Regions from separate parts of the Providencia sp. genome, predicted to be linked through region 4. Evidence: predicted binding sites of a transcription regulator. Region 4 holds the regulator's gene; each other region holds the start of a gene.
The links. Region 4 encodes CRP, which controls carbon source genes, mostly activating them, when cyclic AMP is high. Its sites were predicted from a motif close to ATGTGANNNNNNTCACAT; they were not measured.
Positions count from the first base shown of each region.

Region 1 (8,454 bases), on a different contig from region 4:
TTCAACGTGTGGCAGATGTTCATGCTTTCCCAGGTCACATAGCTTGTGATGCGGCAAGTAACGCTGAAATAGTCTTTCCTTTAGCGGTAAATGGGCGAATTATCGGTGTTTTAGATATTGATAGCCCAAATTTCGACCAGTTCGACCAAGAAGATGAGGATGGGTTGCAACACATTGTAAACCAGTTGTGTCAACACCTGGGAATGTGTTCTACGCCAAAATATTACTAAATATTGGTATGTTAAATTAATAGTAACGTGGCAATTGTCAGCAACACGATTATAATGTCGGCTTGTTCATGCCCGTGAGGTTGGCAAAATTGTTGTTATCAGGAAATTTCATGGAAAATCAACCTAAGTTGAAAAGTAGTAAAGAAGTAATCGCATTTTTAGCGCAGCGTTTTCCACGTTGTTTTATCGCTGAAGGCGAAGCTCGTCCGTTAAAAGTCGGAATTTTTCAAGATATCGTAGGATGTCTGACCGAAGAAGATGGTATTAGTAAAACGCAGCTACGTTCTGCGTTGCGCATGTATACCTCTAGCTGGCGTTATCTTTACGGTGTTAAAGAGGGAGCTAAACGTGTTGATTTGAATGGCGATGACTGTGGCGAATTAGACGCAGAGCACATTGCACATGCACGTCAGCAATTAACTGAAGCGAAAGCAAGAGTTCAAGCACAACGTGCTGAGCAAAAAGCGCAAAAACGTCCTGCCGCTAAAAAGCCGAGTGAAAAAACCGCTCGTAGCCCTGAAGCTGCAAAAGAAAATGCGCCTCGACGCCGTCCGTCAGACAATAAAGAACGCCCGCAAAACACGCCTGCAAAAACCCCACGTCGTAATAACGTTGCACCAGAACAAACATTGAAATCAGTAACTGATATCAATGCATTACAAATTGGCCAATCTTTAAAAGTTAAAGTTGGGTCGAGTGTAATGGATGCCTCTGTAATGGAAATTGCTAAAGACGGTGTTAGGGTTCAATTGCCAAGTGGACTGGCAATGATTGTGCGCGCGGAACATTTAAAGTTCTGATACGGAGGTCCATCAGGTCATGAACAAGCTTCTTAAAATAGCACTTGTTGTTAGTTTAGCGACTTTCGGCAGTGCAATTGCTAATACTCAAGCAGTGACGCCAGTCACTGCTTCCCAGTTACCTGTTTTAAAACAGAATGTACAACATGGCACAGTGAGTGAAAGAGTGAGTTCAAGATTCACTCGTTCCCATTATCGTCAGTTTGATTTAGATGAAGAGTTTTCTGGGAAAATATTTGACCGCTATCTGAATATGTTAGATTTCGGACATAATGTTTTACTTCAATCCGATGTAGACCAATATGCTAAAGATAAAGCAAAAGTTGGCCAGTGGCTTGAAGATGGCAAGTTAGATAAATTTTATGACCTGTATAACCTTTCGCAACAAAGGCGTTTTGAACGATTTAAATATGCCCTTGCTCGTCTCGATCAGCCAATGAATCTTGATGCACATGATTCAATAGAAGTTGATCGTTCGAAAGCGCCTTGGCCTAAAGATAATCAAGAACTTGATAAGCTTTGGGATCAAAAAGTACGATATGATTGGCTAAATCTAAAACTCGCTGGCAAAGATGACAAAGAGATAAAAGAAAAGCTGACTAAACGTTATAATTTTGCGTTAAGACGTTTGGCTCAGGCGCAAAGTGAAGATGTATTTCAACTCATTATTAATTCTTTTGCTCGTGAAATAGACCCTCACACCAGTTATCTTTCTCCGCGTAATACTGAGCAATTTAATTCTGAGATGAGCTTATCACTCGAAGGGATTGGCGCAGTATTACAGCAAGATGACGAAAACACAGTCATTAACTCCTTAGTTGCGGGCGGTCCTGCATCTAAAAGTAAAGAGCTGAAAGTAGGCGATAAAATTATTGGGGTCGGCCAAACTGGTAAGCCAATTGTTGATGTCGTTGGTTGGCGTCTTGATGATGTTGTCGCGCTAATTAAAGGCCCTAAAGGTAGTCAAGTACGGCTAGAGGTTGTTTCTGATACTAAAGGGGCTAAGCCACATATAGTCACTATAGTAAGGGAGCAGATCCGACTGGAAGATCGAGCTGTAAAACTGACAATTAAGCAACAAGGTAAAGATAAAGTTGCTGTATTAGACATTCCAGGTTTTTATGTTGGGTTAACTAATGATGTTAAAACTCAACTGCAAAATATGGCAAAAGATAATGTATCAGCCTTGATTATTGATCTTCGAGGTAATGGTGGTGGTGCATTAACAGAAGCGGTTTCTTTATCTGGTTTGTTTATTCCTAAAGGTCCAGTTGTCCAAGTTAGAGATAACAACGGACAAGTTCGCCAAGACATAGATGATGACGATGTTGTTTATTACAAAGGCCCATTAGTCGTGCTTGTTGATCGTTTTAGCGCATCTGCATCAGAAATTTTTGCAGCAGCAATGCAAGATTATGGCAGAGCGTTAATTGTAGGTGAGCCAACTTTTGGTAAAGGTACCGTTCAGCAACACAGAAGCTTGAGCCGTGTTTATGATCAAATGTTAAAACCAGAATGGCCGTCGTTAGGCTCAGTACAATATACCATTCAGAAGTTTTATCGTGTTAACGGGGGTAGTACACAACGTGAAGGTGTAACACCTGATGTTGTCATGCCAACAGGGCAAGATCCTGCGGAAACAGGTGAGAGCTTTGAGGATAACGCGCTTCCTTGGGATAGTATTCCGCCTGCAAACTATACTAAGGCCGGTAATGTTGCTGGGGATTTATCTGTCATAAAAACCAAGCATTTAGATCGTATTAGCAAAGACCCTGAATTTAATTATATTGATGAAGATATTGCACGTTATAAGGTGAATAAAGAGAGTAAGAATCTGATATCACTTAATTATGCGGAGCGAGAAAAAGAAGATAATGAAATTGAAGCGACTAAGCTAAAACGCATAAATGAACGTAATTCCAAAGCAGGTAAACCATTACTTAAGTCACTTGAGGACTTACCTAAGGATTACGAAGGTCCAGATCCGTATTTGGATGAAACGGTTAAAATGGCAATAGATCTGGCTAAGCAGAATACCAAGATGCTATCTAACCAAAAATAAATTTATTCGGCTATAGATTATTCAATAAGCCAGCGAAAGCTGGCTTTTTTGTGTGTATTACATTTACATTATTAGTTCACTGGCAATATTTAAAACTCTCAACTTCAATTAGTTATAGATTTCTTTACCTTTGCTTAATTTATCCTAAACTTTTAGGGTATGTTCCTTATTAATGAGGTAATGCCAATGAATAAATTATTTTTAGGATTGATTGCGGTTATCGTTATAGTGATTTCATCATTAGGTACCGCTAATGCAAGGAATTATCCTTGTTCAGGCAGTAAGGGTGGAATTGATCGTTGTGATGGCGGCCAATTTATTTGTAATGATGGCTCAACGAGCCGCTCTGAACAGGTCTGTACTGTAGACTTAAAAAATTCAATTAACAGTAAAGCGGGTGTAGCTGGCGCGAGTGTTTCAAAGCCATCAAGCAAGCCTTCTGTAACAGAATCAATTAAAACGACGAGTGAAAAAGCAAATAAGAAGACCAGTGAAAAAATTGGCAAAGCATCAGATGACACTGCTGATAAAATTAAAGACGTAAAAAGTACGACCACGAAGAAAGTAGATAAAGAGCCACTAAAAGCGACAAAGGAAAAAATACCTAAGGATATTGATAAAGAATCGACTAAAGCAACAAAAGAAAAAGCGACCAAAGATACTGATAAAGACACGACTAAAGTGGTAAAGGATAAAGCTGCTAAGGCGACTGGTACAGATACGACTAAAGCCACAAAAGAAAAAGTGACCAAAGCCGCTGATAAAGAAAAAACTAAAGTTGCAAAAGAGAAAACCGTAAAAGATACCAAAGAAAAAGCGCCAAAAAATACGACTAATTAACTTTAACCTATCGACATTTATCATTATTTTGAATAGATGCCATCTCATTTGACGTGAGATGGTATTTTATTGTCATCATTGCATACTAATAGAGATAGTAAGAATGAATTAAATTTGATAAATAAAAAGTTAAATATGTGTCTCTAGTCTCATGTTGTGTATAAGATTGCGGAAACTAGAGGGTTACTCATATGTATGCTGTTGATATCAAGCCTTGAATTTTAAAAGTTAATAATCTAGAAAATGAATGATAATTTTTGTACTTTTAAAAACAGTGAGTTATCAGTATCATTTTATATAATATTGCAAGAAAACAATCTTTTTTGAGGCATCTATTCATATTATATGTAAAGTTATGTCGTTTTTTGCTTTTTTCATGTTAATTGACTTGAAATAGTGTGAAAAAACCTTATTTATAAAGTAAATTCTACGTGATATCTGTTTTTACCAAGGAATACATAAAAATGATGAGAATTGTTTTATTCTTGCTCACAAACTTAGCGGTTATGTTTGTGTTTGGGATAATCTTAAGTTTAACGGGCATTCAAGGCAGTAGTGCTCAAGGTTTGTTGATCATGGCTGGGCTGTTTGGTTTTGGCGGTGCATTCATTTCTCTATTGATGTCTAAATGGATGGCACTTAAATCCGTTGGTGGTGAAGTTATTGAGTCACCTCGTAATGATGTAGAGAGATGGCTAATAAACACTGTAGGGCGTCAAGCACAACAGGTAGGTATTCAAATGCCTCAGGTTGCGATTTATCATGCGCCTGATATAAATGCATTTGCAACGGGAGCTCGCCGTGACGCATCTCTTGTTGCTGTTAGCACGGGCTTGTTAGAAAACATGAGCCGAGATGAGGCAGAAGCGGTTATTGCGCATGAGATTAGTCATATTGCTAATGGTGATATGGTGACAATGACGTTGCTTCAAGGTGTTGTGAATACCTTTGTTATCTTTATTTCTCGTATTATTGCACAGCTTGTTGCTGGATTTATGTCAAACAATAATAATGAAAATGAAAGTAGCAACGGCAATCCCATGGTTTATTTTGCAGTTTCAATGGTATTAGAAATTGTATTTGGGATACTTGCTAGCATTATTACGATGTGGTTCTCTCGTCACCGCGAGTTTCATGCCGATGCGGGTTCTGCTCAGTTAGTGGGTAGAGAAAAAATGATAGCTGCGCTTCAACGATTAAAAACTAGCTATGAGCCACAAGAAGAAGGGCGCTTAATGGCATTTTGTATTAATGGTCGCGGTAAAGCATTTAGTGAGTTATTTTTATCACATCCACCGTTAGACAAGCGTATTGAAGCGCTGCGCTCAGGACAGTATTTAAAATAGTATTTGCATAGATCAAATGACAAGTTAAATAATAATTTGAATGAAGTAAAAGCCACTCAAAATTTATTGAGTGGCTTTTTTATGTTCAAAGGTATTTAATTTTTGGTATAGAAGCTTTTATTCAAAGGTTATGGTCTAGAAATACTAACTTTTAGTACTGAATTATAAATATATATGAAATGTCTGTTTTAATTAGAAAATAGAGCTAAGTATATTTATCTAGTGATGAACGTGGAGTGCTAGCTAAATAGAGCGATATTGATCAGCTGACTTTAATTTTTTGATAAAAAAAGCCCCCTTCATAGGGTTCTGAAGGGGGAGCTAAATGAATAAAGAATGGTTTAATTCATGAACAAAGATAGGCTATTTAGATAAATGAAACTTAGTTATTTGTGCAGTATAAACCGCTTTTATACGGTTATATGCTATAAATAGCATTTATCGCTAAATGTTCTATTGGCGATAGCCTGCTTTAATCTGCTCTAGTGTATTTTTATATGTTTCTGCTTGTTTTTCATCTTCAATTAATGCGACTTCTCTTTGCATTTTAATTAAAATTTTACCTGCATCTGCTTGGCCAATCGCTTTAAGCATATGTGTGACTAAATTTTTTAAACAAGTGATCTCATCCGCAAGGGTATTAACATCAGGCTCGGTAGGGAAATGGGTTTTCATTTAGAGATTCCTTTAATAATAAACAGTAATTCGCAGATTGTAGCACAGAAAAAATCCCGATGTGTTCTAACATAAGTGGTATTAATGATAATGTGGTAGAAATGGCTGTGCATGAGGATAGTATCAACAAGATTGTCTTATTTTTGTTATTAAAAGCATAAGTGGGCAATTTAATCTGAATGTTCAGCTGTATTTATTGAAAAGTAATAAGATTGAATATTGATTGTCTTGTATTGACATTCTTAGTTAGAGCATCTTTAAAAAATGCCTCATAGTGTGATATGATTCACATAATTCTCTATAGCATACACAAGGCGAAAATAAACATGTAGCGACGGCAACACGTAAAATTGTGCCTCGATACATTTTAGTCATCGTTAAAGTTGCTTTTATCTTAATCTCCCTTTTTGTTGTTTTGCGCAATGGTATTGTATTTTTTGTGCAGATTAACGCATGGAAAAATAAGGCTTGGTATTAGACAATGACTCAGGTTTCTAGAAAAACAGCATGGATAAGAGTTGTGATATTAGCAGTAGCTGCTTTTGTCTTTAATACAACAGAATTTGTGCCTGTGGCATTGTTAAGTGATATTGCTGAAGGTTTTGATATGACAGTGGCCCATACGGGGCTGATGATCACGATTTATGCTTGGGTAGTGGCAATAATGTCATTACCGTTGATGCTATTAACCAGTAAGATTGAACGGCGTAAGTTGTTAGTATTCTTGTTTATTGTCTTTATTATTAGCCATATTATTTCGGGCTTTGCATGGAGTTTTGACGCGCTTATAGGCGCTCGAGTTGGTGTCGCATTATCACATGCTGTATTTTGGTCAATTACAGCATCGCTTGCTATCCGAGTTGCACCAGCAGGTAAAAAAGCGCAGGCGTTAGGATTATTGGCAACGGGCACAGCATTAGCAACAGTATTGGGTTTACCTATTGGTCGAGTAATTGGACAATTTTTAGGTTGGCGCATGACGTTCTTATCTATAGGTGCGATCGCTGCTGTCACAATGATTGCACTTATACGCTTTTTGCCTCACTTACCAAGTGAGCATTCGGGATCTTTAAAAAGTTTGCCTATCATATTCAAGCGCCCCGCACTGGTGGGTATATTCGTATTGACGGTTGTCGTTGTTACTGCACATTTTGCTGCATATAGCTATATTGAACCATTTGTACGAGATGTTGCTTTACAAAGTCAAAATTTTGCCACGATATTGCTGCTTATTTTCGGTGCCGCAGGTATTGTTGGCAGTGTTATTTTTAGTCGTTATAGTAGCAAATATGCATTAACTTTTTTACCTACTGCAATTGGTGTATTAACTGTCTGCTTACTATTATTGATGCCGCTAGGCGGAGATATAGGGTCCCTTATTCCTCTGTCGATATTTTGGGGAATAGCGATTATGTGTATTGGCTTAGGAATGCAGGTCAAAGTCATTGACTTATCGCCCGACGCGACCGATCTATCTATGGCAATTTATTCTGGCATTTTTAATCTTGGGATTGGTGGTGGGGCATTACTTGGTAATCAAGTTATCATCCATATGGGTATGACGTATATTGGCTATGTTGGTGCAGCATTTGGTATTATCTCATTGATTTGGTGTATTTATATTTTTAAACGCTATAAAGAATCATTTAAGGATAAATTACCTCAATCAAGCATTCACTAATTAATTTTATTGTCATGAAAGTATTATTTTATAGGCAGCATATTTTGACTATATAATTAAATAACACGCGTATATTGTCTATTCAATATGGTTGTAGCTAAGCATAGTGTAGCTAACTATGGCGATGATTAATATTTACAACCAAAAGCTCGATTTATCCACAATTATTGGTATGCTGCTTAATAGATAGTTAATATGTTGCCATTAATCTGTTTTCAAGAAGCAGTACCACTGATTAGAGGGAACAGAAGCTGATATTATTGGAGAATGTGATGAAGTGTAAAATCAGTGCTCTGTTAAAACCGGTTATTTCAATAAGTTTAATTAGTACTTTTTCTTTCATGCTTACTGCTTGCAGTAATTCTGAATCAAGTAAGATGACACGAGCGGAAAATTCGGATGCACAGTATGCCCAACAAGTTGTTAATTTAGGCTATGGGGCGCAAGAGGCTTGTGTCTCTGCTGGTGGATTACCTGCGATGACATTAGAATTGAATGGCAACCGAACAGCAGTTTGCCAATTTGCTAATGGAAAGCGTTGTGCGGCTGATATCATTCAAAGTGGTAGCTGTATTTAATAAGCAATTTCCCACGCATTATTTCATGTATATCGTGATGTATATTACTGCGAAAAATATTTTAATAAACTAACCCCCATATTTATTTAAAAATATAGGGGTTAGTTAAATAAATATCATTATTATTAACATTACGCCGTTAAGTGTTTAATTAATCACTAGTCCTCTTTTAAATTTAAACTATACTCTTTCTTAAATGTAAAAGCGCCATAACATACTGTTTTTACGGAAATATATTTATT
Region 1 is NZ_JBQDNB010000009.1:23,066-31,519, reverse strand. Features, by position in the region: gene ACTH6U_RS09205 (GAF domain-containing protein) at 1-230, shown strand, start outside; gene proQ (RNA chaperone ProQ) at 341-1,030, shown strand; gene prc (carboxy terminal-processing peptidase) at 1,050-3,092, shown strand; gene ACTH6U_RS09190 (cell envelope biogenesis protein TolA) at 3,279-3,932, shown strand; gene htpX (protease HtpX) at 4,397-5,278, shown strand; gene ACTH6U_RS09180 (DUF2594 family protein) at 5,732-5,953, opposite strand; gene ACTH6U_RS09175 (sugar transporter) at 6,435-7,634, shown strand; gene ACTH6U_RS09170 (DUF333 domain-containing protein) at 7,907-8,212, shown strand.
Region 1: ACTH6U_RS09175 (sugar transporter) is a predicted target of CRP. The motif match lies at 6,228-6,245, and genes of this name have one in related genera.

Region 2 (8,454 bases), on a different contig from region 4:
TTTATCACAATCTTGATTAATTTTTTTAGCAAGTGTCAGCCACACTTGGTCATTCATATCCTGAGAGCCAATATTCACTAATTGCTCACCACTGAGATTGGCGATTTTTTTTGTTTCTGGAACCGCATTAATTAAAGCATCAATACCAACTTTACCCGCTTGATAGCTTGATGAAGTGGCAGAATCTCCACCGCCTGCAATAGTACCGCCCGTTGCAAGCACCATAATATTTGGCTGTGCTAATGCTGAAGCGGCAAACAGTGAAATCAGCGTAGCAAGTAGTGTTTTATTTCTGTGTTTCATCCTATTTTCCTTTAATTAAATAACCTGCTGTTATTATGTGGTTTTAGCGTACTGTTGTTGTGAGCTATATAATTATTTTAGGAAAAATATTTAGCTTTCAGATGATTTTTAATGAAATGAATAAAAAGCGTGAGCGCAGCGGTAAAAATCCGTATCATAGGCCGCCTGAAACACTCTATTTACAAGTGACTGACAATGAGCCAAACATTTATACCCGGCAAAGATGCCGCTCTTGAAGATTCCATTGATGCATTTCAAACCAAATTAAAAAAATTGGGATTTGATATTGAAGAAGCGTCTTGGTTAAACCCTGTACCAAACGTTTGGTCAGTGCATATTCGCGATAAAGAGTGTCCTCTTTGTTTTACCAATGGCAAAGGGGCTAGCAAAAAAGCCGCATTAGCCTCTGCCCTTGGCGAATACTTTGAACGTTTATCAACAAACTACTTTTTTGCTGATTTTTATTTAGGTAAATCCATTGCAGAAGGTGACTTTGTTCATTATCCAAATGAAAAATGGTTCCCATTAACTGACGATGATAGCCTGCCAGAAGGTATCCTTGACCCACGTTTGCTTAAGTTTTATGACCCTGATAATGCCCTAGCTGCGAGTCAGCTCATTGACCTACAATCAGGTAATGATGAACGTGGTATTTGTGCACTGCCGTTTACGCGTCAATCTGATAACACCACGGTTTATATCCCAATGAATATTATTGGGAACCTGTATGTGTCTAATGGTATGTCAGCAGGAAATACCGCCAATGAAGCGCGCGTACAAGGACTATCTGAGGTCTTTGAGCGTTTCGTGAAAAACCGAATCATTGCAGAAAGTATTAGTTTGCCCACGATCCCAGCGGATGTGATGGCGCGTTATCCAGGTATCGTCGAATCAATTGAGACCCTTGAAAAAGAAGGTTTCCCTATCTTTTGTTATGACGCATCACTCGGCGGGCAATTCCCTGTTATTTGTGTCGTCTTATTTAATCCACAAAATGGCAGCTGTTTCGCTTCTTTCGGTGCACACCCTGACTTTGGTGTCGCCCTTGAGCGTACCGTTACTGAGCTATTACAAGGCCGCGGGCTAAAAGATCTTGATGTCTTTAATGCACCAACATTTGATGATGAAGAAGTTGCTGAACATACTAATTTAGAAACTCACTTTATTGATTCAAGCGGTCTAATTAGCTGGGATCTATTTAAAGAAGATGCAGATTATGAATTTGCTGACTGGAGCTTTAAAGGAACTACCCAAGAAGAATTTGCAACACTAATTAGTATTTTCAATACATTAGATGCTGAAGTTTACATCGCAGATTATAACCATTTAGGTGTATACGCCTGTCGTATACTTGTCCCTAGCATGTCAGATATTTATCCAGTTGAAGATCTTCATTTAGCCAATAATGCGATGGGAGCTTATTTACGCGATACCATTATGGCATTGCCTGAGAGCCAGTGGAAAAAAGAGGATTATCTCGCACTGATTGAGCAATTAGATGATGACGGCCTAGATGATTTCACTCGTGTACGTGAGCTACTGGGCTTAGCTGTCGGTAAAGATAATGGCTGGAGCAACCTACGCATTGGTGAATTAAAATCAATGCTAGCACTTGCTGGCGGAGATCTTGAACAAGCACTCGCATGGGTAGAATGGACCCAAGACTTCAATAGTTCAGTATTAACAACGCAACGTGCTAATTACTATCGTTGTTTACAGACGTTATTGCTGCTATCTCAAGAAGATGAGCGAAACCCTGCGCAATATTACCCTGCGTTCGTACGTATGTATGGTGAAGAAGCCGTCGACGCGGCATCTGCGGCAATTGCAGGTGAATCTTGCTTCTATGGGTTATGGGCTATTGATGATGAATTAAAAGCATTACCAGCACATCAAGCTCTACTTGCAGCCTATGAAAAACTGCAAAAAGCAAAACGCAACAATGCATGATATTCCAAATTAGATGAAGGCCTTAGGGCCTTTATCTTTCTATAAGTTAAATTAACGATCAAAGTCGCGACATTCACTGTAATTAATTAACATTTAAGTGCATATATTTACCTAGCTGAACTCTTTTTATCCAGTTTTTAAAAAATATTTATAAATTTTAAACTTTATTTTTATGTTAAATATCATTGAGTTAACATGGTTTTTAACATTTATATCACTATTTTGGACGTTTTCTTGATGAAGTTTATGATCCATATCAAATTTCTCACTTATCCCGTTTGTTACTATAATTGCGTGCTATAATTAATCAACTTTGTAAGAGAGTGTTGGTATGAAAGCTGACAATCCTTTTAATTTATTACCACCTGCTATAATGGCCCAGGTCGCAGATGATTCTGGTGTTTATAAAACAAATAAACATCCTGCAATTACCTACTTGTCAGCATTTACTGCCGGTATGTTTATCTCTATCGCTTTTGTATTCTATATCACTGCAACAACAGGTGCAGCTGAGGCTCCCTTCGGTTTTACCAAACTGATTGGTGGGATTTGCTTCTCCCTTGGGTTAATGTTAGTTGTTGTGTGTGGTGCCGATCTCTTCACTTCTACTGTACTTACTATTGTTTCTAAAGCATCAGGCAAGATCACTTGGGGGCAAATGCTGCTAAACTGGTTTAATGTCTATATCGGTAACTTAATTGGCGCATTATTTTTTGTGGCACTGATTTGGTTTGCGGGTCAATACACAGCGGCTAATGGTCAATGGGGATTGAATGTACTACAAACAACTAGTCATAAACTCCATCACACTTTTGTTGAAGCTGTTGCTTTAGGAATTTTAGCAAACTTAATGGTTTGTTTAGCAGTTTGGATGAGCTATGCAGGTCGTAGTTTGACAGATAAACTGTTAGTTTTAATTATGCCAATCGCAATGTTTGTTGCTAGTGGATTTGAACACAGTATCGCTAACATGTTTATGATACCGCTTGGTATCATGATTAAAGAATTTGCTCCTGCTGAGTATTGGACTCAGATCAATATGTCTCCTGATCAGTTTTCACATCTTACGGTAGGAAACTTTATTACAGAAAATCTCATTCCAGTAACTATCGGAAATATTATTGGCGGCGCTTTATTAGTCGGCCTAGTTTATTGGTTAATGCATTTACGTAGTAGCCAAAAACATTAATCGCTACTAACACACAAAAGATTCATTAAGATCTCACAAAGATCCATTGTTAAAAGGTAAAAGTATCATGTCCGAGTTAAATGAAAAATTCGCTTTAGCATGGCAAGGTTTTAATCAAGGTGACTGGCAGAATAACGTGAACGTACGTGACTTCATCCAGAAAAACTACACTCCATATGAAGGTGATGAATCTTTCTTAGCAGGCTCTACCCCAGCAACAGATGCATTATGGGATAAAGTCATGGAAGGGATCAAAATCGAAAACCGTACTCACGCTCCGGTTGATTTTGATACAGATGTTGCTTCAACTATCACTTCCCATGATGCTGGTTATATCACAAAAGAATTAGAACAAATTGTTGGCCTTCAAACCGATGCACCTCTGAAACGTGGTCTTATCCCGTTCGGTGGTATCAAAATGGTTGACAGTTCATGTAAAGCTTACGATCGTACATTAGATCCAAGCCTGAAAAAAATCTTTACTGACTACCGTAAAACACATAACCAAGGTGTTTTCGATGTCTATACTCCAGACATTTTAAAATGTCGTAAATCAGGTGTCTTAACAGGCTTACCTGATGCATATGGCCGTGGCCGTATCATTGGTGACTACCGTCGCGTTGCGCTCTACGGTATTGATTTCCTGATGAAAGACAAATTCAGTCAATTCACTTCGTTGCAAGCTAAATTAGAGCAAGGCGACGATTTGGAAATGACTATCCAATTACGCGAAGAAATTGCTGAACAACATCGTGCATTGGGTCAAATGAAAGAGATGGCTGCTAAATATGGCTACGACATCTCAGCTCCTGCAACTAACGCACAAGAAGCTGTTCAGTGGACTTACTTCGGTTACTTAGCCGCAGTTAAATCACAAAATGGCGCAGCAATGTCATTTGGTCGTGTATCGACTTTCTTAGACACTTATATTCAACGTGACCTTGCAGCAGGCAAAATCACAGAAGAACAAGCTCAAGAATTGATTGACCATTTAGTCATGAAATTACGTATGGTACGTTTCTTACGTACTCCTGAGTATGATGAACTGTTCTCTGGTGACCCAATTTGGGCAACTGAATCATTAGGTGGTATGGGTCTTGATGGTCGTACTTTAGTGACCAAAAGTACCTTCCGCTTCCTGAACACACTGTATACCATGGGCCCATCTCCTGAGCCGAACATGACTATCCTGTGGTCAGAAAAACTGCCTATGAACTTCAAAAAATATGCAGCGAAAGTTTCTATCGATACTTCATCAGTTCAGTATGAAAACGATGACCTGATGCGTCCAGATTTCGACAATGATGACTATGCTATCGCATGTTGCGTAAGCCCAATGATTGTTGGTAAACAAATGCAGTTCTTCGGTGCTCGCGCTAACTTAGCGAAAACCATGCTGTATACCATCAATGGTGGTATTGACGAAAAACTGAAAATGCAAGTTGGTCCTAAACATGCACCTATCTTAGATGCAGTCCTTGATTTCGATACTGTAATGGATCGCATGGACCACTTTATGGATTGGTTAGCCACTCAGTATGTCACTGCGCTAAATATCATTCACTATATGCATGATAAATATAGCTATGAAGCATCTCTGATGGCACTACACGACCGTGATGTATATCGTACAATGGCATGTGGTATCGCTGGCCTATCTGTTGCAGCTGACTCATTGTCTGCAATTAAATATGCAAAAGTTAAGCCTATCCGTGACGAAGACGGTATCGCTGTAGATTTCGAAATTGAAGGCGAATATCCACAGTTCGGTAACAATGACTCACGCGTTGATGATATTGCTTGTGACCTAGTTGAACGTTTCATGAAGAAAATTCAGAAACTACATACTTACCGTAATGCGGTACCAACTCAGTCAATCCTGACTATCACATCTAACGTTGTGTATGGTAAGAAAACGGGTAATACACCAGATGGCCGTCGCTCAGGTGCGCCATTCGGACCAGGTGCTAACCCTATGCATGGTCGTGACCAAAAAGGTGCTGTAGCGTCACTGACATCAGTTGCTAAACTACCATTTGCTTACGCGAAAGACGGTATCTCTTATACTTTCTCTATCGTACCAAATGCGTTAGGTAAAGATGATGATGTTCGTAAAACCAACTTAGCGGGTCTGATGGATGGTTATTTCCATCACGAATCATCTATCGAAGGCGGTCAGCATTTAAACGTCAACGTAATGAATCGTGAAATGCTGTTAGAAGCGATGGAAGATCCTGAAAAATATCCACAATTGACTATCCGTGTTTCTGGTTATGCAGTGCGTTTTAACTCACTAACTAAAGAACAACAGCAAGACGTTATTACTCGTACTTTCACAAGTTCAATGTAATAATTAGCTTAAGAAGTTAAAATAAATTAAAAGCCCCTGATTTTTGGGGCTTTTTTAGCTATACCGGAATAATTTAATTGTAGTTAGTGGTAAACAAAAATAGCTTGAAAAAACATACATCAGTATGTAAGCCAAGTAACTTAATTGAGCACAGCTAATCATCCAACAATTTGAATTATGACGGATATTTTGGAGTTCCTGCTATGTCGACAAAAAATATAATACCAACTGCTGACACTATCCCGACAACGAGTATTTCAATAACAGCCCCTCCTGCGACATTTGGCCGCATCCACTCTTTTGAGTCCTGTGGTACGGTCGATGGTCCTGGTATACGATTCATCGTTTTCTTTCAAGGGTGCTTAATGCGCTGTCTGTATTGCCATAATCGCGATACTTGGGACACTCATACCGGCCAAATTGTGACGGTTGAAGAACTGATGAAAGAAGCTGTCACCTATCGCCATTTTATGAATGCAACTGGCGGTGGTGTTACGGCATCTGGTGGTGAGGCTATTTTACAAGCAGAATTTGTTCGTGATTGGTTCCGCGCCTGCAAACAAGAAAATATTCATACTTGCTTAGATACCAATGGCTTTGTACGTCGTTACGATCCGGTTATCGATGAGCTGATGGATGTAACCGATTTAGTCATGCTTGACTTAAAGCAAATTAACGATGATATTCACCAAAAATTAGTCGGCGTATCGAACCATCGTACCCTTGAGTTTGCCCGCTATCTCACAAAACGTAATCAAAAAACTTGGGTGCGTTATGTGGTTGTGCCAGGCTGGAGCGATGATGACCATTCGGTGCATTTATTAGGTGAATTTACCAAAGATATGACTAATATCGAAAAATTTGAGTTATTGCCTTACCATGAGCTCGGCAAACATAAATGGGAAACCATGGGTGAAGAGTACAAGCTAGATGGTGTAAAACCACCATCCAAAGAAGTCATGGAACGCGTAAAAAATATCCTTGAAAGTTATGGCCATAAGGTTATTTATTAAAATTATTTCTAGGCTCTGTATAGGGCCTAGAACACTTTCACTCCCTGAATATAAACAACACACTACTCACTAAATATATCGACTGCAATAAAGAATCCGTTAGCATGACTGCCATTTCCCTCTTCCAATTCGGATAGCAATTAACCCATTACATAAAAAATAATACTAACAATGATAATTTAATAGCTCTTTTAATGAGTTTTAATCTCATTGAATAAGAATTTATAACTTAAAGTTCCCCATTAATTACAACTAAACTTTATAAAATTCTGTGCTAACTTTATATAAACTATTAATATAGTTTATATAGAAAAATTTTAATCAATCATACCTTACCAGAATAGTCTGCTTTATAATGCTGCCGCATATCGACATACTAGTGTTGATGACTTTTAGTATTAATAGCATCGATTTTACACAGAATAATTTCTAAATTTCATTTAAAATTAATAATATTGCTTTCACACTACTACTTTTATACTACTAATAGGTTCCTTCTTTATCATGAATAATGACAATTTTAATGCAGGCAACTCCCCTGCACCAACAAATACGCCTTCCGTTGATACGTTGGTTTTTCTTAACCAACCACGTGCAGTTGATGCAGGTGAAGGTGTTAACTGGATCAGTCAATCCTGGTCTCTCGTTAAAGAAAAATTGGGAATGTGGGTCTTAATCAACATCGTATTATTTGCCCTTATCTTCATCGTATCCATGATCCCATTTTTAAATTTACTGATCACTTTTATTACCCCAATTTTCCTTGGTGGTATCATTGCGATTTGTGAAAATCAACGTAAAACAGGTCAAGCAGAAATTGGTTTACTATTTGCTGGGTTCCAACAAAAATTCGGTGCATTATTTGCTGTTGGTGCAATTAACTTCGCCGCTAATCTTGTTGGAATGATAATCGCCTTTATTATTGGTGGTTCTGCTATTTTTAGTCTCATGATGGAAGCTGATCAATACGGTGGCCCTTCAGATGCGGCTATTTTTGCCTCTTCTGGCACATTCGCTATTGCAGCTATCGTTATGGGTATTGCTGCATTAGTGGGTACGGCATTAACTTGGTTTGCACCTGCTCTGATCATGAACCACGAATTCAAAGTAGGCGAGGCAATTTCTGCAAGCTTACAGGCTGTTAAGAAAAATATCTTACCGGGTATCCTATTCTTTATCGTGCTGGCCATTTTGGTTATTATTTCTGTTATTCCTTTAGGCTTAGGTTTATTAATCTCTATGCCTATTATGTATGTGGCTTATTACAGCAGCTACCGCAGCTTATTCTTTGCGGAAACAGCAAAAATGAACACTCAAGCACCACAGAATAATTCTATTATTCAATAAGATAAAATTAATCTAAAGTACGAAATTAGATTAATAAAAGATACACCAAAGCGGGAATATTAAATTATTACCGCTTTTTCTTATCATACTTTCCCTCTCTTGATACACTAAACCTTGTTAACTAAACCAATAATATTCTTTCATTAGAAATGGAGTATTCATTGTTATGCGTTTTGATATGACTGACCTTCGTTTATTTTTAAATGTGATAGAAGCAGGGAGTATTACTGGCGGCGCTTCGTTATCTAATTTGACGTTACAATCAGCAAGTGAGCGTATCCGTGGAATGGAAAATGAGTTAG
Region 2 is NZ_JBQDNB010000006.1:106,609-115,062, forward strand. Features, by position in the region: gene ansB (L-asparaginase 2) at 1-303, opposite strand, end outside; gene ycaO (30S ribosomal protein S12 methylthiotransferase accessory factor YcaO) at 499-2,253, shown strand; gene focA (formate transporter FocA) at 2,585-3,442, shown strand; gene pflB (formate C-acetyltransferase) at 3,510-5,792, shown strand; gene pflA (pyruvate formate lyase 1-activating protein) at 5,996-6,805, shown strand; gene ACTH6U_RS07190 (BPSS1780 family membrane protein) at 7,310-8,152, shown strand; gene ACTH6U_RS07195 (LysR substrate-binding domain-containing protein) at 8,319-8,454, shown strand, end outside.
Region 2: focA (formate transporter FocA) is a predicted target of CRP. The motif match lies at 2,498-2,515, and genes of this name have one in related genera.

Region 3 (8,454 bases), on a different contig from region 4:
CGGTTCAAACAGCTGATACCTCAACAAATAAAACGGGTAATATTGCCGTTATTGTTGTACAAGGTGCCATTATGGATGGACCGCAAACAGCTGGGATCGCAGGCGGCGATACTATTGCTTCACAAATTCGTGATGCTCGACTTGATGACAACATTAAAGCCATTATTTTACGTGTAAATAGCCCTGGCGGAAGTGTCAGTGCCTCAGATTTAATCCGCAGTGAATTAGCCTCTGTCCGCGCAGCAGGTAAACCTATAGTTGTGTCTATGGGAGGAATGGCTGCATCTGGAGGCTATTGGGTATCAACCCCTGCCAATTACATTATTGCTAGCCCAAGCACACTTACCGGCTCTATTGGGATCTTTGGTGTGATCAACACATTCGAAAATACCTTAGAAACTATCGGTGTCTATACTGATGGTGTATCAACTTCACCACTCGCAGACCTTTCACTAACAAAAGGTATCACTCCTCAGTTTTCAGACATGATGCAATTAACTATCGAAAATGGCTATGAAACATTTATTGGCTTAGTGGCTAAATCTCGTCATAAAACACCAGCGGAAATAGATAAAATTGCACAAGGTCGTGTATGGGTTGGTCAAGATGCCTTAAAAAATGGTTTAGTTGATGAACTCGGAGACTTTGATGATGCTGTATCAAAAGCCGCTGAGCTTGCCAAACTTGATTCCGTTGAACTCGATTGGATGTCACCTGAGCTTTCATTTATGGATCAACTCCTCCTTGAGCTAACCACAAATGTACAGGCCGTGATGCCCGATATGTTGCAAGCGTTCTTGCCTCCTGCCGTTGCAACTGATATCCGCCAACAAGCACAATTCTTTTTAAAAATGAATGATCCACAAAATCGATATGCATTTTGCCTGAACTGCGCTGACATTAACTAAATATTGCCCCCTCAATCAAATGAGGGGGATTTATCTAGAGTTACAGCACCGTATCTGTATATCAATCTATAAAATATTATTTTATCCGTAGATAATCCCAATTAAATAAGTCAAAATCCCTGACATCCAGTTCATGATTTATTTGAACTTATCTGTACATGACTTAGGTAAAAGATTAGGTAAAAAGATGCAGAAGAAATCGATTTATGTTGTCTACACTGGCGGCACCATCGGAATGAGCCACTCAGCTCAAGGCTACATCCCCGTTTCTGGCCATTTACAAGCCCAATTAGCTAAAATGCCTGAATTCCATCGCAGTGAAATGCCTGAGTTTACGATCCGAGAACTTCAGCCACTAATCGATTCATCCGATATTACCCCTGAAGATTGGCAATATATTGCTGATGATATTAGTCATAACTATCACCAATATGATGGCTTCGTGATCCTACACGGTACTGATACTATGGCATTTACGGCTTCTGCTCTGTCTTTTATGTTTGAAAACTTAAAGAAGCCGATTATTGTGACAGGGTCACAAATACCATTAGAAGCATTACGCTCCGACGGTCAAACTAACCTATTAAATGCGCTATATTTAGCCGCGAATTATCCAGTCAATGAAGTCGGATTATTTTTTAATAATAAGCTTTATCGTGGAAACCGAACCGTAAAAGCGCATGCGGATGGTTTCGATGCATTTAGTTCTCCTAACTGCACACCACTAATGGAAGCAGGTATTCATATTCGCTCATACAATACGTGCCCGGCACCTATTGGTATCGGTGAATTGAAAACGCACCGCATCACCCCACAACCGATAGGCGTTGTTACACTTTACCCAGGCTTATCGATAGATATCGTCCGAAACATATTACAACAGCCAGTAAAAGCATTGATTTTGCGCTCATATGGTATCGGTAATGCACCACAACAGCCTGAGCTATTACGCATCTTACGTGAAGCCACTAATCGCGGTATTATCGTGGTGAATTTGACCCAGTGTATTTCTGGCAGAGTTAATATGGAAGGCTACGCAACTGGTCATGCCCTTGCAGAAGCTGGTGTAATTAGCGGCTATGACATGACATTCGAGGCCGCATTAAGTAAATTACATTATTTACTTAGCCAAGATTATACCTCATCACATATCCGTGAATTAATGCAAAATAATTTACGCGGTGAGCTAAGCTATGCAGATGAATAGCACTATAAATCAATATAGGAACTGAGAGCGTAATGAAATCAGCCTTATTATTAGTCGATTTACAGAATGATTTTTGTTCAGGCGGCGCATTAGCTGTTCAAGAGAGCGAAAAAGTCATCGATACCGCCAATAAGGCGATTGATATCTGCCTAAAAAATAATATCAAAATTATTGCAAGCCAAGATTGGCACCCCGCGACACATTTAAGTTTTGCCGATAATTCAGGTACTCAAATTGGCGATATTGGTGACTTAAATGGTATTCCACAAGTTTGGTGGCCGGTTCATTGTGTGCAAGGCGAAATAGGTTCAGACTTTCATCCTGAGTTAAACATACAAGCCATTGACGAAATTTTTACTAAAGGTGAAAACCATCAAGTTGATAGCTATAGTGCCTTTTTTGATAATGACCAAGTCACTCAAACCCGTTTACATCAATGGCTACAACAGCAGCAAATCACACACTTAATCGTAATGGGCATTGCGACAGATTATTGTGTTAAATTTACAGTGCTTGATGCCCTAACATTGGGTTATCAGGTTGATGTGCTAACCGATGGCTGTCGTGGTGTGAATTTATCAGCGCAAGATAGCCAGAATGCCTTACTCGAAATGCAAAAATCAGGTGCTAAATTAATTGCTCTCAATGCGTTAAGTTAAATTCAAACTGCGCCTTGCTTTCATGCGCAGCGCATTTAGCGCTTATTTACTATCTCAATAAATCAGAATGCGCATCACTCACGCTCAGTGACAACGTCACTTTTTATTATCTTAATCTTAAGAAGCAAAGCATTTCTCAGCGTTAAGCGCCATTTTTAGTTTAAAATCAATCACGATTTTGTGGTTTCAGTGTTGCTAACATATCACCTTGAAAAATGGATTTTAATTCTTGTTTACTTTTCATGGTAATTTGTCCATCAGTCCCGACAGTCATGTGATCTGGATTATGGTTATTGCGAGATTGCCATAATAATACCATTTGTAAGCTATGTTCTTTTTGATCAGGCGTTAATACTACCCCATCTGGCCATTTACCAAGCTCTACCGCTGTTACCAAACGCTGGTATATTTCAGGTGTCATCACCGCAAGCAACTGTTCAATATGTTCTGCATCTATTTCTACGCTCACAAGAGTGCTCCTTAAATAAATCTTACAAAACTGAGTGTTTAAATAATTCTTTTTCCATTTATTTTGCTGAATCGATATTGCTATTTTATCTTTATGGTGTTCAGCAAGCTTCAGCATCATGAAATACACTAACCTAAGGTTTTTTCACCATTATCATCATCCAAAAAACTTAACGATGCTGAATTTATACAGTAACGTTGCCCTGTTGGCTGTGGTCCATCAGGAAAAACATGCCCTAAATGCGCATTACAGTTTTGGCAACGAACTTCAATTCGATGCATACCATGAGAGACATCTTCAATATATTTTATCGCCCCTTCCTTGATTGGTTCATAGAAACTTGGCCAACCACATCCGGCATCAAATTTAGTCTCAGAAAGGAAAAGTGGCGTACCGCAGCACAAGCATTCATACACACCATCTTTACGGTTATGTAATAATTGACCGCTAAAAGGAGGCTCTGTTCCTGCCTGCTGCGTAACATAGAGCTGCATTTCATTTAAATCAGATAAATCAATAGGTTGTTTGATTTTATTTGACATGTATTACCCATGTATTTAAATTAAAAGATGGTATTAACACAATCATACACTAATTCTAAAACAACAAAAATTTAACAACATTTTTTGTAAAACTATTCTAGACTAATAAGCAGCACACTTTCCCATTTGATTTGTGAGCAGCATCACATATATCACTGATGGATGGTTTCATTATGCCTCACAACCCCGATAATACGTGCGGCGATATTTGCCTCTAAAGTGGCTAACAAATAAGCAGTTAGTGGTATCAGAATTGATTTTTTTCAATAATTGACACGATTCCGCTTGACGACTGGCAAGGTTTTGGTAACTTTAACTGTAACTTAATTCACGAATAAATAGCTGGTGGAAATACTATGACTATCAAAGTAGGTATTAATGGTTTTGGTCGTATTGGCCGTATCGTTTTCCGTGCTGCACAAGAGCGTTCAGATATCGAAATCGTTGCTATCAACGATTTGCTTGATGCAGACTACATGGCGTACATGTTGAAATATGACTCAACTCATGGCCGTTTCAACGGTACTGTTGAAGTTAAAGATGGTCACTTAGTCGTTAACGGTAAAAAAATCCGTGTTACTGCAGAAAGAGATCCTGCGAACCTGAAATGGCAAGAAGTGGGTGTTGATGTTGTTGCAGAAGCTACAGGTCTATTCCTGACTGACGAAACTGCTCGCAAACACATCCAAGCTGGCGCGAAAAAAGTTGTTCTGACTGGCCCTTCTAAAGATGACACTCCAATGTTCGTTATGGGTGTTAACCATAAGAACTATGCAGGTCAAGAAATCGTTTCTAATGCTTCTTGTACAACTAACTGCTTGGCGCCTTTGGCTAAAGTTATCAATGATAACTTCGGTATCGTTGAAGCGTTGATGACAACAGTTCACGCAACAACTGCAACACAAAAAACAGTTGATGGTCCTTCACATAAAGACTGGCGTGGTGGTCGTGGTGCTTCTCAAAACATCATCCCATCTTCAACTGGTGCTGCAAAAGCTGTTGGTAAAGTTATCCCTGAGTTAAACGGCAAACTGACTGGTATGGCATTCCGTGTACCAACACCTAACGTTTCTGTTGTTGACTTGACTGCTCGTATTGAAAAGCCTGCTACTTACGCTCAAATTTGCAAAGCTATCAAAGATGCATCTGAAGGCGAACTGAAAGGCGTTCTGGGTTATACCGAAGATGAAGTTGTATCAACTGACTTCAACGGCGAAAAACTGACTTCAGTATTTGATGCTAAAGCTGGTATCGCTCTGAGCGACAACTTTGTAAAACTAGTTGCTTGGTATGACAACGAAACTGGTTATTCAAACAAAGTATTAGACCTAATTTCACATATCTCTAAATAAGAGCTATTACGTTATTAGTGTTTACGGAGCCGCCTTATGGCGGCTCTTTTGTATCGCATCAAATGGTTATATATCACTTCTTTTTTTCAATCTCTTGTCTTATCATTCTTTATTCATTTGAAGCGCTATAATACTTTCACCACCTAATAAACTGCTGTCTCTGTCCCATCAAAACAGGCGGAATATCATGCACGATAAATTATTTGCATTACCAGTCATTAAACAGGTCTCTGCATACATTACTCAACGCCAATTGGATGAACTTCCTCTTATTGTGGTTTCTCACCCAAAAGTTCGAGGCGTTGTAAGCCTTCAAGGGGCTCAGTTAATTGATTGGCAACCAGCAGGACAAAAACCCTGTTTATGGCTCAGCGCAGAGAGCGCATTTAAAGAAGGAACTGCAATCCGTGGGGGTATTCCTATCTGTTGGCCTTGGTTTGGTCCTGTAAACAGCCCTAGCCACGGTTTCGCTCGTATTTTGCCTTGGAAATTTACTGCTCATAACGAACATGAAGACGGCGTAATTCTCACTTTCACGTTAACGGATACAGAATACAGTCGTAAATTGTGGCCTCATGAATTCACATTAATCTTACGAATGAAATTAGGTGAAACTTGTGAGCTTGAATTAGAAAGTTATGGTGATTTTGAAGCGACTGCCGCTTTACATTCCTATTTCAATATAAGTGACATTCAAAAAGCGACAGTTTATGGCCTTGGCGATCACTATTTAGATACCGTTGCTGATAAAGAAGTTTATATTTCAGAACCGCTCAAATTTAATAAATTGACTGACCGTGTTTATACCGAACCTGAAGAATACAGTTTATTACGCGATGATGGTTGGGCTCGTACCATTGAAATCCACCATTATCATCATAGTGATGTCGTTTGCTGGAATCCATGGGCTGAATTATCTTGCAGTATGAAAGATATGCCAAATAATGGTTATAAGCAGATGGTCTGCGTCGAAACAGCCCGAATTAATAAACCGATGATAAGTGAAGCCCAGCACCCTGCTCGTTTATCATTAGTCATGGTTTGTCGAGATAACAAACCTCAAGCCTAGTGCATAAAAATATAGATAAAATAATAGAAAAAACAAAACCCCAAAAGTATCTACCTTTGGGGTTTTTTATATTAACTTTGATAAGTCTGTAATAGAACACTTATCCGAGGTTCATCACTTAGAAAGTATAAGTGAAGCCCGTCCATACAATAGCCGACACTGATTTATTCACCATCGGACTATCTTTGACTTCACTAGACATATGGTCAACACGACCCGCAGCGAATGCTGTCCAGTTTTCATCAAAGCGATAATTACCTGATAATTCTAAGAATGGCGTCCAGCTAGAGCCTGGCTGGTAACGTTTTAATCCACTATTGCGAGACTCTTTTGAAGAGATACCATATTCGTATCTATTTTGGTTTTCACTGTCCCACTTAATACCGATACCTGGTGTCAATGTCCATTTGTCAGCTTGGAAACTATAGAGATATGCCGTTTCAGCACGTAAACCATTACTAATCCCCAACATATCACCAGAACCAATAAATCTTAATGTACCCCAATCAGCTTTATGTTTATAAGTAAAACCGCCCATTACGGTATCACGGCGACGATCTAACTCACGCATCGCGTTATCGTCATTATCTTTAGGCTTGAAAAACTGAGGATAGTAATAAGCATCCAGTGACAGTTGGTCAACACCATCATTCCACAGGTAGTAACCTGCTGCTAAAGTATGAAAATAGAAATTCTCACCTTCATAGTTAATGACAGGGACTGGCGTTACATAGTCTCGTGATTTGATGCCTTTATAGGGAGTAGATTGAGCCAAAACTGACGCACCTACTGACCACGTTCCTGCAACTGCAGCACTTGATAACATACCTAATGCGACAGCTAGTGTTGTTAATTTAATTGTTTTAGACATACAAAATCCAAGAGTAAATGAAAATGAATTAGAGGATATGTTAACGCAATATAGAACATTTCCCAATATTAGCCTAATAAATCACATTTAAAGCTAAATTGGTAAACTTATCTATATTGAATGATTACCTGTATTATATACAAATATATTAATAGCTCACAGGAACTCTTTTGGCTAGTGCACACATTAATTGATAACCAATCGTTCCAGCCATCTGAGCAACATCATCGATAGGGATATTTTCTCCCCAAAGCTCCACAGATGAGCCAATATTCGCATCAGGACAATCAGTAACATCAATCGTTAGCATATCCATCGACACCGCACCTAACAGCGCATGTTTAGCGCCATGGCACCAGACAGGCGTACCCGTTGGCGCATGTCGTGGATAGCCATCTGCGTAGCCACAAGCCACTGTTGCAATACGCATCGATTTTGTTGCAGTGAACTTACTACCATAACCAATAGATTGCCCGGCTTTGATCTGATGAATAGCAATGATTTCTGATTTTAACGTCATCGCAGCTTTAAGATTTAGATCAACCACATCAGCCCATTTACCACTAGGCGAAGCGCCATAAAGTATTATTCCTGTACGAACCCAATCATAATGTGTCCCACTGTGCCAAAGTGCAGCACCTGAATTAGCTATGCAAGTTGGTAAAGACAAATGGTCAAATTGCCTAATTTGTTGCAACGGAGTCTTTATACCCGTTTTAATGTCAGAATTTGCAAAGTGGCTCATTAGCGTAATTTCACCCACATTTGCCATCGCATTTAACTGACTAATGACATTCATATATTCATCTTGGGAAAAACCTAATCGGTTCATTCCACTGTTTAGCTTAATATACACCGATATTGGCGTTTTCAATGGTGCTTTTGCTATCGCGGCTAGCTGCCATTGACTATGAATACTTGTCGCAAGCTGATATTGCTCAATCACAAGTAAATCTTGTGCTTGAAAAAAGCCTTCAAGCAATAATATTGGGCCTTTCCAGCCTTCCTCTCGTAATAAAATAGCTTCATTAAGATCTAAAACAGCAAAACCATCCGTTTCTTGTAAAGCACGCCAAATTTGTTTTATACCATGACCATAACCATCAGCCTTCATCACTGACCAAATTTTGGCTTGCCCAATGTGTTTGCGCACGACGGATAAGTTATGCGTTAAATTTTGTAAATGAATAACCGCACTGATTGGGCGTGGCATATTAATTCCTTTATTATCGAGGATAATCATCCTCACTGTTTTTTAGCCGCCCATTTAACGTACTGGCGATAAATGTCCACTAGATACCAATTTTGTATTAAAGCCATCTACATATCGAAATACTGACAAATCATCGAATTTGATATCCGGCTTATTGCCAGAAA
Region 3 is NZ_JBQDNB010000009.1:7,105-15,558, forward strand. Features, by position in the region: gene sppA (signal peptide peptidase SppA) at 1-908, shown strand, start outside; gene ansA (asparaginase) at 1,096-2,115, shown strand; gene pncA (bifunctional nicotinamidase/pyrazinamidase) at 2,148-2,774, shown strand; gene ACTH6U_RS09115 (YeaC family protein) at 2,941-3,243, opposite strand; gene msrB (peptide-methionine (R)-S-oxide reductase MsrB) at 3,372-3,785, opposite strand; gene gapA (glyceraldehyde-3-phosphate dehydrogenase) at 4,142-5,137, shown strand; gene ACTH6U_RS09130 (D-hexose-6-phosphate mutarotase) at 5,325-6,206, shown strand; gene ACTH6U_RS09135 (MipA/OmpV family protein) at 6,325-7,077, opposite strand; gene alr (alanine racemase) at 7,226-8,290, opposite strand; gene ACTH6U_RS09145 (D-amino acid dehydrogenase) at 8,345-8,454, opposite strand, start outside.
Region 3: msrB (peptide-methionine (R)-S-oxide reductase MsrB) is a predicted target of CRP. The motif match lies at 3,917-3,934, and genes of this name have one in related genera.

Region 4 (8,454 bases):
CTACAACCCGAACTACAGTCCGAATTATTTAGGGGGAATGTTGATATTTGCTCAGAACTTATAGGGAGACGTTGGTATCATTCAGCTATTCGAGTCACGTACTATTGTATGCTCCTCGATATATCTTCATTCTCCGCCTAACTATAGCCCGAACTACAGTCCGAATTATTTAGAGGGATGCGGATATTTTACTAACTTATAAGGGGATGGTATCGCTCAACTATGTCGATCAGCTCATTTTCGTTAAATACACATTATTCGATATGTATTTTATTAAAACTGGTCTACAGTTTAACTTATTTGGTGATTTCCAATAATTTGGCGTAAATAAAGGTAAATCTTTAGCAATCTCTTTAGGTTCGCTCTAGAATTGGGCTATTAATATGTTATTGAGCAATAAAGAAAGGGACCTTGAATGTTAAAACGAATTTTTGTGCCTTTATTGGCTATCTGTGCAATGAGCGCATCGACTCTTGCATTATCTGCGGGTGAAACTTATGTTAAATTAGTGACATCAGCAGGGAATATCGAATTAGAACTGAATAGTAAAAAAGCCCCTGCAACGACAGAAAATTTCGTTCAATATATCAATGAAGGTTATTACAATGGAACGACCTTCCACCGTGTAATTCCTGGGTTTATGATCCAAGGTGGCGGTTTTGATAAAGATTTACAGCAAAAGCAAACTCGTGCCCCGGTTAAAAATGAAGCAGATAATGGCTTGCGCAATTTACGTGGGACTATCTCAATGGCACGAACAGCGAATAAAGATAGTGCAACAAGCCAGTTCTTTATTAATATTGCAGATAACGCCTTTTTAGATCATGGTCAACGTGATTTTGGATATGCCGTTTTTGGTAAAGTGGTCAAAGGAATGGACGTTGTAGATAAAATCTCTAAAGTAAAAACAGAGAATGTCGGTCCTTATCAAAATGTTCCAGTTGAACCTATTACGATCCTCTCAGCTGAAGTCATTAAAAAACCATAAATAAATTTAGAGTAGTGGATAAATTACATTTTTATTTATCCACTATTGTTTTACTCCTCATGTTTATTTCACCTAATATAAAGGTCGATATTTTAAAACGAATATCTCTTTTCTATTGATTAATTTCCAACTCACCCCTTTGATAATGATTATTTGTTATCATTATGTAAATACAATTCCATGATTTTTATATGGAAATTTCTGTAGTTAAAAATAATTAGTTGACCAAAATGGGCTATTTTCTTGCTAAGGCTGTGCTATGATAGCCGCCCCTTGCAAAAAATTATGGCTTTTTAAGCATCATTCTGATTGCTAAGATGGATGATTCATGCATTGGGCTATAATATATAATGATAAAAATCAGTCGGATAGGCTACTATGCTTCTACTTATTGATAATTACGATTCATTTACTTACAACCTATACCAATATTTTCGTGAATTGGGTACTGAAGTTGTAGTGAAACGTAATGATGAAATTACCATTGATGAAATTGAACAGCTTTCACCTACACATCTTGTGATATCGCCAGGCCCTTGCACGCCTGATGAAGCAGGGATCTCTCTTGAGGCCATCAAATATTTTGCGGGTAAACTGCCTATTTTGGGCATTTGCCTTGGACACCAAGCGATTGGCCAAGCATTTGGTGCGTCTGTGGTTAAGGCGCGAGAAATTATGCATGGTAAAACTTCTGCTATTCACCATAACCATCAAGGTGTATTTAAAGGGTTAAATCGTCCTTTAACAGTGACTCGCTACCATTCTTTAGTGATTGCGGCTGAAACATTACCTGTTTCTTTTGATGTTTCCGCATGGTCGCTAAATAACGGTGATGTGGATGAAATTATGGGAATACGCCATAAAACGCTACCAATTGAAGGCGTTCAATTCCATCCTGAAAGTATCCTTAGTGAACAAGGGCATGAGCTGTTAAATAATTTTTTAAAGTATTAACCTCTGCTGCCGCTATCGTTTAGAAATTAATTATGCATATTTCACCTATTGCTATTGCTCTTTTTTGATTTTTTATTCATATTTAATGCTTATATTTTCATTTAGGCATTAGGTAAAGAGCAGGTGAGGAATATGACACAACCACAAGCAGTGAATCGGCAGACTTTCGACCAAGTCATATTGCCTATATTTTCTCCGGCTGAGTTTATCCCTGTAAAGGGTGAGGGCAGTCGCGTTTGGGATCAGCAAGGCAAAGAATACATTGATTTTGCAGGTGGAATTGCAGTCTTAGCACTAGGCCATTGCCATCCTGCGTTGGTGTCTGCGGTTTGCGAACAAAGTGAAAAACTTTGGCATGTCAGTAATATTTTCACCAATGAACAAACTCTGAGATTGGCGCAAAAATTAATTAATGCGACATTTGCCGATCGTGCATTTTTTGTTAACTCTGGCTCTGAAGCCAATGAAGCTGCCTTCAAATTAGCGCGTCGTTACGCAATTACTCAATATAATCCGTATAAAACAAAAATTATTGCTTTTAAGCAGGCTTTTCATGGTCGAACGTTATTTACTGTTTCCGTAGGGGGACAGGCTAAATACGCAGATGGCTTTGGTCCAAAGCCGGCTGATATTATTCACGTCCCTTTTAATGACTTAGCGGCAGTGAAAGCAGTTATTGATGAAAATACCTGTGCTGTGGTTTTAGAACCGATACAAGGAGAGGGGGGCATTACTGCGGCGACAATGGAATTTATGCAAGGAGTGCGTAAACTGTGTGATGAAAATAACGCTTTGCTTATTTTTGATGAAGTGCAAAGTGGTATGGGGCGTACAGGTAAGTTATTTTCTTATATGCACTATGATGTAGTTCCCGATATTTTAACTACTGCAAAAGCACTGGGTGGTGGCTTCCCTATTAGTGCGATGATCACCACGAAAGACATTGCTCAAACCATGGAAGTCGGTGCCCATGGTACAACTTATGGTGGTAATCCGCTCGCCTGTGCGGTGGGTAATGCAGCTTTTGATATTATTAATACTGATGAAGTGTTAAATGGCGTGCAACAACGTCATGATTTGTTTGTTTCTCATCTAAATAAGTTGAATGACAAATATAATATTTTTGCTGAAATAAGAGGAATGGGGCTATTAATTGGTGCTGAACTTAAAGGTCAATTGCTCAATCGTTCGAAAGATGTCATGCAAGCTTGTGCAGTAGAAGGCTTGATGATGTTAAATGCAGGGCCAAACGTATTACGTTTCACCCCATCATTGATTATTTCAGAAGAAGAAATTAATAGCGGTATGATAAAGCTAGAAGCAGCGATTGGGAAATTATTGAGCTAACGATTTATTGATAAATTGCAGAGGCATTTATGTCTCTGCAATTTGGTTTATTATCGAGCTTGGTAACATCTACCTTTAATACTGTGGTGGCTATACAGAATTATTTATGACGTTTAAGTTTTTGAATGATATTACTTGAATACAACTCTTCCTGTTTTATATCTTGAGTTAATTTTTTTATCTCACTAAGTGTTTTATCTGCCTTTTTTTCTATTTCAATTAAGTTTGTTGTATCTATTTTTTTATTATTAGTTAGTGGTTTATTTTGGATTGTGGGCTGTTGGTTTAATTTTGAGTTTTTACGTTGAGATAAGCGAGTATTAGATTCTTGCTGGTTTTTGAATGTTATGCTTCTTTTTTTAATATTATTTTCTGGTAATATATTTTTTTCATTTTTTGATAGAATACTCGTAGGATGTTTTTGTTTATTTATTGATATCTCTTTTAATGGGGTATCCATTATTACAATGTTTTTACCATTGATTTTTTTTATTTTTCCTAGATTAGTATTATTAGCTGTATTAAGTTTATTCATTGAGCCTGTAAGTAATGGGATCTTACTTTCATTAGAAGAGTTAAGTGTTTTTGGCATCGTGAATTTTTTTTTGATTTGTTCTTTTTCATCTATTGAGAGTTTTATTTTTTTAGGTATTTTACTTTTTAAAATAATAGTATTATTTTCTTTTTTTGTTTTTAACTGAGTATCTATTTCTTTTTCTGGGTTTTCATTATTAATAGATGTTGAGTCATTAGCATCATTAGCAGTTAATGTATAAAAGTTAGGGTTATACCTCAATAAATTTGAATTTATGAAAGTTGGTTCATAATCAATATTTAATTCATTGTCTACTGGTTTATTTTTAAACGTCAAATGGTCATCATAGCCAGAGTCCCAAGTTAGAGATTTGTTTTTATTTATAAAATCTTTCCCTTCAAACTTTTTATAGGCCTCATTAAAGTTAATTGGTTTTTTATCAATTAACCTTCTGTTGTTATTATGTCCATTTATATCTTTTTTAGTAATGAATGGGCTAGTTGGAATTTTTCCATTTTGACTTAAATTCATGAATTTTGATTGTGATGCTTTAAAGTCAATGGAATCAATAATTACATTTTTATTCCTTTTTTGTCTGCGTACTGAGTTTTCATAACTACAGGGAATTGTTTTTTTCTCTATTAACGGGTTTGATTTCTGTGAGGGTGTGACGCTATTTATTTCTTCATAAGTAGATGAATGATTATTTGATTGAATACTTGTGTTGGATGCTGTTCCAGTGTTTTTTGAAGTATTTAAATTCTCATTATATCTGTTGAGGTTATTTATATTTATAATCATATATTTTCCAGTAATCTATTAGTTAATTAGTTATGCTAATTATAGATAAGGTAAAGACTTTGATGATATAAATAAACGATTATTTATTTCTATGTGTATTTACTATCCCTAATATATTATCTGAATAATATTATTTCTATATGTATTTACTATGTCTAATGCGCCGTGTAAATAGTATAACGAAATAATATTGATTTTATTTATACTCTTTAATTTAGGTATTTTTTTCATTCTAAAAAACAACCTTATATCAGTGATATAAGGTTGTTTTTAAATAGTAGCCTAGCCAATCAAGCTAGGCCAGAATATAAATTATCGAGTCCCGTAGACGACTATCGTTTTACCATGTGCAGATATCAGATTTTGATCTTCTAGCATTTTTAGGATACGACCGACAGTTTCACGTGAACAACCTACTATTTGACCAATTTCCTGACGTGTAATTTTGATTTGCATTCCGTCTGGGTGAGTCATAGCATCTGGTTGTTTGGCTAAATTTAACAGTGTTTGAGCAATACGTCCGGTGACATCTAGAAAAGCGAGGTTACCCACTTTTTCAGAAGTCGTTTGTAGGCGACTTGCCATTTGTGCAGAAAGGCGCATAAGGATATCAGGGTTAACCTGAATCAGTTGGCGGAATTTTTTATAAGATATTTCAGCGACTTCGCAGGCTACTTTTGCACGAACCCACGCTGTACGCTCTTGACCTTCTTCGAATAACCCAAGCTCACCAATGAAATCTCCTTGATTTAGGTAGGAGAGAATCATTTCTTTGCCTTCTTCATCTTTGATTAAAACAGCCACTGAACCTTTCACGATATAGTAAAGGGTTTCTGCTTTTTCACCTTGATGGATCAGTGTGCTTTTTGATGGATACTTATGAATATGGCAGTGTGACAAAAACCATTCAAGAGTAGGGTCTGTTTGTGGCTTGCCGAGAACCATTAGCGTTATCCTCTGTATGTTATTGCAGCCATTCAAAAAAGCGTGCTAGAAGGGCTGTCTTTAAAGTCACTAGCTTAGCATATTAGTTTACCTTATCTACTCTAATTAATACATGCAGCAGATATGAAGTAAGTTAATATCGACACTATAATATGATCAATTAAAACGTTGAGTCTTGATCTTAATCCTATCAACTAAGTATTGTTTGTAGCACATTCAATCCAGAAAGTCTCGCCTGTATCGCTTCAGCTAAATAAAGCTGATGTAATATTGGCTATATCTATGGAACAATGTGTTTCTGAAGATTATTTTTTCAAGGGGAATAACAATGGAAGCAAGAGTTAAATGGGTTGAAGGACTCTCTTTTTTAGGTGAGTCAGCATCTGGGCATCAAGTGATGATGGATGGAAATGCAGGTGACAAAGCGCCTAGCCCAATGGAAATGGTATTAATGGCCGCTGGAGGCTGTAGTGCAATTGATGTCGTTTCTATCTTACAAAAAGGCCGTAATGATATTATGGATTGTGAGGTGAAATTAACTTCGCAGCGTCGCGATGAAGCACCTCGTTATTTTACTCACATTAACTTGCACTTTATTGTAACAGGTCATGAATTAACAGAAAAAGCGGTTGAGCGCGCGGTTCAACTTTCGGCGGAAAAATATTGTTCAGTGGCGTTGATGTTAGAAAAAGCGGTTGAAGTGACACACAGCTTTGAAATTAAAAACTAATAATAAGTTTAATTTTTGCCTATTTATTTTAATAACTGATGCTTGTTTTATTTATTGGTAAGCATCAGTTATTTAGAACAGTGATAAGTTAATCTTGTTTTTGTGTAATTAACTTTTCAACTAATGGGGTCATAATTAGTTCCATGGCTAAGCCAAGTTTGCCACCGGGCACGACAATGGTATTTATTGCCGAAATAAATGAGCCGCTTATCATTGATAATAAATAGGGGAAATCAATCTGTTTGAGTCCGCGAAAACGGATCACAATAAAACTTTCATCTTGTGACGGAATCGCTTTGGCTGAAAATGGGTTAGAGGTATCGACGGTAGGGACTCGTTGGAAATTGATATGAGTGCGTGAAAATTGAGGCGTAATATAATTAATATAGTCTCCCATCGAGCGAACAACCGAGTCCATGACCGCTTCTCGAGAATGCCCACGTTCTGTTGTATCGCGGATTAATTTTTGAATCCATTCCAAATTCACAATAGGCACAACACCGACAAGCAAATCGACGTGCTGGGCGACATCGTGCTCTGGCGTGACTATTCCACCATGTAATCCCTCGTAGAATAAAACATCTGTGTTCTCAGTGAAAGGCTCCCAAGGTGTGAATATACCCGGTTGTAGGCCATAAGGAACTGCCTCATCGTAAGTGTGGAGATATTTACGCGATTGTCCGTGTCCTGTCTGACTATAATCGACTAAAGTTTGCTCTAAGAGTGCGAAGTCATTGGCTTCTGGACCAAAGTAGCTAATGTGACGCCCTTGCTCTCTGGCCTTGCGGATTGCCATATCCATTTCAGGTCGGGTATAGCGATGAAAGCTATCGCCTTCAAGTGTTGCGGGCTGAATGTTTAATTGATGGAAGATTTTACGAAAAGCTTGGCTGGTTGATGTTGTTCCAGCACCACTTGAACCGGTAACTGCGATAATTGGATGCTTTTTCGACATAGTGGTCTCCCTGCGTTGCGCTTTTGGCCACTATTTTAATAAACAGCGAACGAAGCGGGTTTACGGGCGGAATTGGTTGTTAGGCATGAAGTTAATTGATTCATGCAGTTCAGACCAGACTAGCACAATTTCGCCAGAAACTAACTGGCGTTTCACATCATCAACCTTATCTTGCAAGCTTTTTTCATGGCTTCCGTAATCAGTGCCTTCGCGTAACACATAGCTTTCTATTAGGTTATCAAGTGTTTCGGGGGCTAACTCTTGCCAAGGGATTAACATTGTTTTTTCTCATTTAAATAGGGTGCTAACCACTGCGGAATTCGTGTTTCTAACCACATTTGTGGCTTTCTAAAACTACCACCAACAAAACCAACATGGCCACCGTGTTCTGTCATTTGGTATTCAATGTTATGGGGTAAATGACTTAAATCAGGCACAACTTCGGGAGCCATAAATGGGTCGTCTTTAGCATGAATAATCAGCGTTGGTTTGGTGATTTGCGACAATTTTGGTAATGCGCTGCATTTTTGATAGTAATCCGTTGCATCATCAAATCCATGAATGCGTGCAGTAATGACATCATCGAACTCACGAATGCGTTTGAGTTGTTTCAGTTGCAATAAATTCAATGGTAAAGACCCCGGATAGCGCACCAATTTACGCGTTGCATTGCGTTTCAAACCATTCAATAAATAGCGCTGATAAAACTGTGAGAGACCTTTTTCCATGCGTAAAGAGCAGGCTTCTAGCATTAATGGTGCGGAGACAACTACCGCGGCGTCAAGGTCAGCATTCTCACCATTTTCAGCGAGATAACAGGCTAGCATGTTGCCCCCAAGCGAGTAACCGACCGCCGCTGTTGGCACATTGCCCCAAGTTTGTTTTAACCAATGTAAGAAATAGCGTGCATCACTGGTTTCACCTGAATGATAAATTCGGCTTTGACGATTAGGTTCACCACTACAACCTCGAAAGTGCATAACAACACCAAGCCAGCCTTGTTTTTGCGCACTTTCAAGCATTCCGTGTGCATAAGGGCTTTTAAAATTCCCTTCTAGGCCGTGAAAAATAACTAAGCGGGGCTTATGGCTTGCCAGCTCAGGTTTTTCACTCCAAGCGAGATCGATAAAATCGCCATCGGGCAATTCTAGTCGTTGCCAAGTCGGTTTGATTTTCGGCGTTCGACGAAAAATCCTTGG
Region 4 is NZ_JBQDNB010000036.1:30,067-38,520, reverse strand. Features, by position in the region: gene ppiA (peptidylprolyl isomerase A) at 416-988, shown strand; gene ACTH6U_RS19590 (aminodeoxychorismate synthase component II) at 1,367-1,942, shown strand; gene ACTH6U_RS19585 (aspartate aminotransferase family protein) at 2,075-3,289, shown strand; gene ACTH6U_RS19580 (hypothetical protein) at 3,390-4,625, opposite strand; gene crp (cAMP-activated global transcriptional regulator CRP) at 4,938-5,570, opposite strand; gene ACTH6U_RS19570 (OsmC family protein) at 5,899-6,300, shown strand; gene ACTH6U_RS19565 (phosphoribulokinase) at 6,389-7,255, opposite strand; gene ACTH6U_RS19560 (YheU family protein) at 7,316-7,534, opposite strand; gene ACTH6U_RS19555 (hydrolase) at 7,528-8,454, opposite strand, start outside.